Regions from separate parts of the Variovorax sp. 278MFTsu5.1 genome, predicted to be linked through region 1. Evidence: predicted binding sites of a transcription regulator. Region 1 holds the regulator's gene; the other holds the start of a gene.
The links. The regulator FliA, encoded in region 1, starts transcription of late flagellar genes. The targets are predictions, from matches to a motif close to CTAAAGTTTNNNNNNNNNNNGCCGNTA.
Positions count from the first base shown of each region.

Region 2: the regulator FliA is predicted to act here: its motif matches at 1,517-1,543, upstream of ABL844_RS26315 (FlxA-like family protein).

Region 1 is NZ_CP157622.1:5,346,188-5,349,764, forward strand. It holds gene ABL844_RS24710 (glycoside hydrolase family 15 protein) at 1-1,095, opposite strand, end outside; gene ABL844_RS24715 (RNA polymerase sigma factor FliA) at 1,450-2,184, opposite strand; gene ABL844_RS24720 (MinD/ParA family ATP-binding protein) at 2,223-3,032, opposite strand; gene flhF (flagellar biosynthesis protein FlhF) at 3,043-3,577, opposite strand, start outside.
Region 2 is NZ_CP157622.1:5,671,470-5,675,046, forward strand. It holds gene ABL844_RS26305 (tripartite tricarboxylate transporter substrate-binding protein) at 1-347, opposite strand, end outside; gene ABL844_RS26310 (MarR family winged helix-turn-helix transcriptional regulator) at 559-1,107, shown strand; gene ABL844_RS26315 (FlxA-like family protein) at 1,133-1,477, opposite strand; gene ABL844_RS26320 (universal stress protein) at 1,653-2,099, shown strand; gene ABL844_RS26325 (isocitrate lyase/PEP mutase family protein) at 2,141-3,004, opposite strand; gene prpF (2-methylaconitate cis-trans isomerase PrpF) at 3,049-3,577, opposite strand, start outside.

The DNA of each region.
Region 1 (3,577 bases):
CGCGATGACCGAGCCGTACACGTCGAGCTGGCGCTGCCCGTGCGCGCCGTTGCCGATGCGCACCGGGCGGCTGTCCTCGTAGCCGCGCAGCCAGCCCAGCTCGAGTTCGGTGAGCGAGCGTTCGCCGTGCAGGCCGTACATCACCTGCAGCTCCTCGGGCGACCCGCCCACGGCGCGCATCAGCCACCAGCGCCATGCGCTGGCCTCCTCGACGTAGCCCGAGCCGATCAGCGCATAGAGCGTGAGCGCCGCGTCGCGCAGCCAGCAGAAGCGGTAGTCCCAGTTGCGCTCGCCGCCGGGCAGCTCGGGCAGCGAGGTGCTCGGCGCGGCGACGATGCCGCCGGTCGGCTCGTAGGTCAGCGCCTTGAGCGTGAGCAGCGAGCGCATCACCGGCTCGCGGAATTCGCCGTGGTAGCCGCAGCGATCGGTCCACGCACTCCATTCGGCGACTGTGCGCGCCAGCAGCGCGTTGGCATCGCGCGTCACCGGCGGCTTCAGGTGCGAGGGAAACCAGTCGAGGCTGAACGCGATGGACTGCCCCGCCGACACGGTGAAGTCGGCGAAGCTCGCGAAGTTCTCGTTGACCAGCGGCACGCCGGAGCTGATGCGCACCGCATCCGGCCCGGCCGTGGCGAACACCGCGCCATCGCGCCGCTCCATCCACGGGCACCACTCGCCGTAGTTGAAGCGGATGCGGAACTCGGTGTGCATGCTCACCGTGCCCCGTACGCCCCGCACGATGCGCACCACCTCGTGTGTGCCGTCGAGCGCGGGGCGAGGCATGAAGTCGGTGACGACGGCCACGCCCGTGCCTGTACGAATCGTGGTCTCCAGCACAACGGTGCCGGGAAGGTAGCGCCGCGAGACGCGCGCCTTGCGGTCGCGCGCGCACATGGTCCAGTGGCCGTTGCGCTCGTCGCCCAGCAGGCTGGCGAACATCGCGGCCGAGTCGAAGCGCGGCAGGCACAGCCACTCGATGTCGCCGCCCAGATGCACCAGCGCCGCGCTGTGGGTCGAGCCGATGAGCGCGTATTCGCCGATGGGGCGGCTGGCCTGCAGCCTTGAAGAGAGTTGCTTGTTGCGGGTCTTTGGCAAGACTCCGAGTTTTCGTGCCCTCGCAGGCGCCCTGCGCCGGAGGCGAGCGCGCCTGGCTGACGGACAACGCCTATTCAGCGCATCCTTCAAGGGTCTGTTCACACTATTTCCGGGGTCGCGAAGGGCAGCCAGGGCGGGCCAATCAAGGCGCGTGACGACGCGTGTGCATGCGCACACGCTAGGAGCGCAACGCCGAGTGGCCCGCCCTGGCTGCCCTTCCCGCAGGGTTGGTGCTCCAAGGGGCCGTCTGCGGCGTTGCCCGCGCTTGCAGGGCGCCAGCCTTACTGCGCACGCGCGCCTTGCAGCCAGCCCCTTGGAGCACCAACGCGACCCGGGAAATAGTGTGAACAGACCCTAGAGCACATCCTTCAGCTTCGCCCGCAGCCTGCTGATCGCCTGGCTGTGCAGCTGGCACACCCGCGACTGGCTCACTTCGAGGATGGCGCCGATCTCGCGCAGGTTCAGCTCCTCCTCGTAGTAGAGGTTCAGCAGCAGCTGGTCGCGCTCGGGCAGCGCCGAGATGGCGTCCACCAGCTGGTGGCGGAAGCCGCTTTCCAGCAGTTGCTCCAGCGGATCGTCGCTGCTGCGCCGGTCCTTGCGGGCGTCCTGCGAGTGGCTGTCGAGAAAACCGTTGTCGGCGTCGTCCTTGGAGAAGTCTTCCACATACAGCAGCTGGCAGCCCTGGATCTCCTGCAGCAGCGACTGGTAGGCCTCGATGTCCATCTTCAGTTCCCGGGCGATCTCCCCTTCGGTGGGAGCGCGCCCGAGCCTGTGGCCCAGCGCCTGCATCGCCTTCTCGATGCCGCGCGCCGACTGGCGCAGGCCGCGCGAGCCCCAGTCGGCGGCACGCAGCTCGTCGAGCATGGCGCCGCGGATGCGCTGGCTCACGAAAGTCTCGAACTGCGCGCCGCGGTTGTCCTGGTAGCGCGCGGATGCGTCAAGCAGGCCGAGCATGCCGGCCTGGATCAGGTCGTCCAGCTCCACGCTGGCCGGCAGCTTCGCCATCATCTGCAGCGCGATGCGGCGCACCAGCGGCTGGTGCTGCGCGAGCAGGTGCGATTTCTCGATGGTTCCTTGTGCGGTGTACATGGCCGTCGTGCGTCCTTCCTCGGTGCGGAGCCGGCGGCTCAGGCCACGGCCTGCAGCGGGGCTGCCTCGGGCCATGGCCACTGGTCCATCTCGCCCGCGGCGCGGCGGAAGTCGACCGCCGCATGGCTCGCGGGAAAGGCCTCGGCGATGGTCTTCTTCAGCCGCCATGCGTCGGAGACGAGCGGATCGAAGCGCACCCATCCCGCCGCCCGCAGCGACAGCGCGAGGTAGCGGCTGCCGGCATGGGCGAGGTTGTTCATGATCTGGCGCGCGGCCTGCACGTCGACCACGCCGTTGAGCAGGAAGCGCATCTGCTTCAGGCCGTGGGCGTGGTGCAGGCGCTTGATGCCCGCGTAGGCCGAGGTGACCGAGGCCGGATGCGGCTGCAGCACCAGCAGCAGGTCGTCCGCGCACTGCGCGAGCGGCGACAGCCGGCCCTCGCCGTCGAAGGCCGCGTCGATGACGACCACGCCGTCGTGCCAGAACCTGCGCGGGTCGGCCGCGCCTTGCGATGTTCCTCTTGCAGCCGCGGGCGGCGCCGGCAGCACATGCACCCCACAGGCCATGCGTACCTCGGCGCCGTCCAGCGTGAGGCGCCCGGCCGCGACGTCGACAAGGCCGCCCAGCGGGTCGATGTCCCAGACCTCGCAGGCCGAGCCCTCGGCGCGGCAATGCTCGTCCAGCAGCAGCACGTTGCGGCCCTGCCCCACCAGCGCCACGGCGAAGTTCATCGCGGCGGTGGTGCCGCCCGCGCCGCGCCCCATGCCGGCCACCGCGAGCACGCGCGCCTGCGTCGGCGCGAGCAGGCGCCGGAGGCCGTCCGCCTGATCCGCAACCAGCTTGTTCATCGCAGCGCCCTCAATCCTGCCGCTCCAGCTTCTGCGGCTTCTCCAGCGCGCGGGGCGACTGCACCGGCGCGGTCGATTCGGTGCCAAGCGCGTCCAGCAGCAGGAAGAGCTTGCCAAAGCCCGCGTAGAGCGCGCTGCCGCTCATGGCGCGGCCGTTGCGTGCGGGGCGGCCGGTGAGCTGGCCCATCAGCGCGCGGGCACGGTCGGCCCATTCGCCTTCGGCCTGCAGCAGGCGCCACACGGTGGAGGTCATCTGCCCGGCGATCAGCAGCCGCTTCATGATGTCCGGGTCGCCCAGCTCGCCGATGCCGCCCACCAGCTGCACGCCGTCGCGCAGCAGGCGGAAGCAGGGCTCGGCATCCACGGCCCAGCCCAGCCACTGCGCGAGCTGGCGCGCCGAAACCTCTGTACCGACGTTCGACAGCGCATGACTCAGCGCCAGTACGTTGCCGCTGCGCGCATCGACCACGCGCGTGGCGATGCAGCGCAGCGCCGGCATCTCGTCGCGTGCGATGCCCGCCGCCATCGCGGCGGCATTGAAGCGC
Region 2 (3,577 bases), 330 kb from region 1:
TAGCCCGCGTCCTTGATGACCAGCGGCGCAACCACCATCACGGCGGGGTTGCCCAGCATCAGCACGTTCTGCGTGGCGGGCGCGCGCTTCACTTCCTTGGCCGCGAGACGGCCGCCCTCACCCGGACGGTTTTCCACACTCACCTGCACGCCGAGCTTCGGCGTGAGCCGCTCGGCGATCAGCCGCGCGATGCGGTCGGTGCTGCCGCCCGGGGCATAGCCGACCACGAGGGTGAGCGGCCCACCGTCCAGCGCGGCGGGCGCCTGGGCCTGGGCCAGGGGAGCGCAGGCGGCCAGGGCGACGCCCCATGCCATGATGAGCTTGCGCCGGGAAAGGAATGCGGGCATCGGATCGGGTCTCCTGCGGAGGTGGGTACGAACGGAAGGACGGGCAGGCGCGGTTTCGCGGCGAAAATCGCGCACCAAGACTGTTTCCGGTCGTTCAAATTTGTTACTGGTTTATACGTACAGGGAAACAGTTGATCTAATCAATCAAGTGCCTGCCGAGGCGGGCGAACCACACTTCAACCGCTCGCGCCCTTCACGTTCCGTCACCTGTATGCAACAAGCTTTCCCCGATGCAGGAGCGTTGCGCGCGCCCCATTCACTGGACGACCTGCTGCTCTACCGCATGGCGCGCGCCGTGCGCGCGGGCAGCGGCATGGCGACGCGGCTGGTCGAGGGCGGCTTCGGCATCACGCGCCGCGAGTGGGGAATGATCGCCACGCTCGCCCAGGAGGGCGAGATGACCTCCTCGGCGCTGGCCACCCAGCTGCACCTGGACCGTGTGCGCACCTCGCGCGGACTGCGCAGCCTGGTCGAGAAGAAGCTGGTGCAGCGCCGGCAGAACGCCGAGGACCGGCGCGAGGTGCATGTGCGGCTGAGCGCCTCGGGCCAGCAGCTCTTCGGCAGGCTCTTTCCGCGCATCGCGGGGCTGAACACGGAACTGCTGGAAGGCGTGGCGCCCGCGGACCTGGACGCCCTCCTGCGCTGCCTGCACCACCTGGAGCAGCGCGGCGAGGAACTGCTCGCGCAGGGCGTGGTGGCGGAAAAGGCGAACCGGCGCTCGGGCGGAACACGGCACCGCTGGCCCGAGCGCGGCGGCTGACCCCCGCGGGTGATCAAGCGGGCGGTCAGGCCTGCACGTCCACCACGCTGCCGAGCGTGCCCGAGGCACCGCGGCTGGCGCGCTGCGTACCCGCTGCGCCTTCCTCCAGCGAGGCCATCGCGCTCTGCTGGACGCCGGCGTTGCGCAGCGCATTCATCTGCTGCTGCAGCATCGCGAGCTTCGCCGCGAGCGCCTCGAGCTGCATCCGGATCGCATCGCGGGCATCCTCGGGCGCGGCGAGCAGCTGGGCCTGCGTCTCGCCGATCTGTTTCTGCGTGGCGGTGATCTGCCGCTGGATCTTCGCGATCTCGGCGTTCACGTTGACCCCGCTGCCTGTTGCGCCGCCGCTCGCGCCGATGGTATTGAGCATCTCTGTCCTCCTCTGGTTGTCCGCAAGGGAAAGAAGCTATATCGGCAGCCGGCGCGAAAAATAGAGGGCCGCCTCTGATCGCGCCGCAATTGCCCGCGACCGCTTGCACCGCCGCCATGGCCGACTAGACTGGAATTCGAGGGCACCCGCGGTGCCGGGGGCCAAGGAGCCTGCCATGTACAAGCGTGTTCTCGTGGCAACCGACGGCTCTGCGCTGTCGGAGCAGGCGGTCAATGCCGCCATCGATCTGGCCCTGCTCTGCAATGCCGAACTGGTGAGCGTCACCGTCGCGCACATCGAGCCCGTCGGCTACTTCGAAGGATCGCTGATGCTGAGCCAGCGCGACATCGAGGCCGCGCAGGAGCAGTCGGACCATGCCGCGCGCCGGCTGGTCGACAAGTCGGTCGCCGCCGCCACCGCCAGGGGCGTGCGCAATCCGAGGGCAGTGGTCATGAAGTCGAACCAGGTGGCCGAGGCCATCATCGCGGCCGCGAAGAACCAGCAGTGCGACCTGATCGTGATGGCCTCCCACGGCCGGCGCAGCCTGGCGCGCCTGCTGATGGGCAGCGAGACGCTGCATGTGCTGACGCACTCTCACATCCCGGTGCTGGTGCTGCGCTAGCGGCGCCAGCCCTTGTCCTGCCTTCTCCCGCCTTCTCCTGCTCAGCTCGCGTACCGCTTCTCCAGCGCGTCGAGTTCGGGCTTGCCCACCAGCCGCTGGCGTTCCGCGAAGGGCACGACCAGCGCCGGGTCTTCGTCCACGCGCTTCGTGTCGCGCAGCACCGTCAGCGCCTTCTGCATGCCGGCGACTGCCCCCTGCAGCGCCGCGTTGGCATACAGCACGATGCCGTAGCCCAGCCCGGCGAGTTCCTCGGCGCCGAAGATCGGCGTCCTGCCACCGATCACCATGTTCATGAGCTGCGGCTTCTTCAGCCGCTGCGGCAGCGCGCGGATCTCGTCGGCCGTGGTCACGGCCTCCACGAAGAGGATGTCTGCACCCGCCTCGCTGAACTTCTGCGCGCGCTCGATGGCGGCCTCGAAGCCCAGCGTGGCGGCGGCGTCGGTGCGGGCCATGACGAGCAGATCGGGGTCGGTGCGCGCATCGACGGCAGCCTTGATCTTGTTGACGGCCTCCTCGGTGGAGATCACGTCCTTGCCCGAGAAGTGGCCGCAGCGCTTGGGTGCGACCTGGTCCTCGAACTGGATGCAGTCGGCACCCGCGCGCTCCAGCACGCGCACCGTGTGGCGCACGTTGAGCGCGTTGCCGAAGCCGGTGTCGGCATCCACGATCAGCGGCAGGCCCACCGCGTCGCGGATGCGCGCCGTGTGGTCGGCGATCTCGTGCAGGCCCATGAAGCCCTGGTCGGGCAGGCCGAACCACATGTTGGTGACGCCCGCGCCGGTGACGTAGATGGCCTCGAAGCCCAGGTCCTCGATCACGCGCGCCGACAGCGCGTTGAAGGCACCCGGCACCAGCACGCCCCGGCGCGCTTCGGCCAGGGCTCGGAGGGTCTTGCGAGTCGACATCGGTTCTTCCTTGTTGTGTTGCGTTGTCTTGTTGATTCCGGAGGTCAGAGCGTATCGCCGGGCATGCGCACCCAGCCTTCCATCAGCACGCGGGCGCTGCGGCTCATCACGGCCTTGGTCACGCGCCATTCGCCATCGACCCGGCTGGCTTGCGCGCCGACGCGCAGCGTGCCCGAGGGATGGCCGAAGCGCACCGCCGAGCGCTCGCCGCCGCCGGCCGCGAGGTTGACCAGCGTGCCCGGAATGGCCGCCGCCGTGCCGATGGCCACCGCCGCCGTGCCCATCATGGCGTGGTGCAGCTTGCCCATGGACAGCGCGCGCACCAGCAGGTCGACATCGCCCGCCGCGACCGGCTTGCCGCTGGAAGCCGTGTAGCTCGCTGGCCTCGCGACGAACGCGACCTTGGGCGTGTGCTGGCGCCCTGCCGCTTCGCCGACGTTCTTGATGAGCCCCATGCGCACCGCGCCGTGCGCGCGGATGGCTTCGAACTTCGCGAGCGCGGCGACGTCGCCGTTGATCGCGTCCTGCAACTCGGTGCCCGTGTAGCCGATGGCTTCGGCCTCCACGAAGATG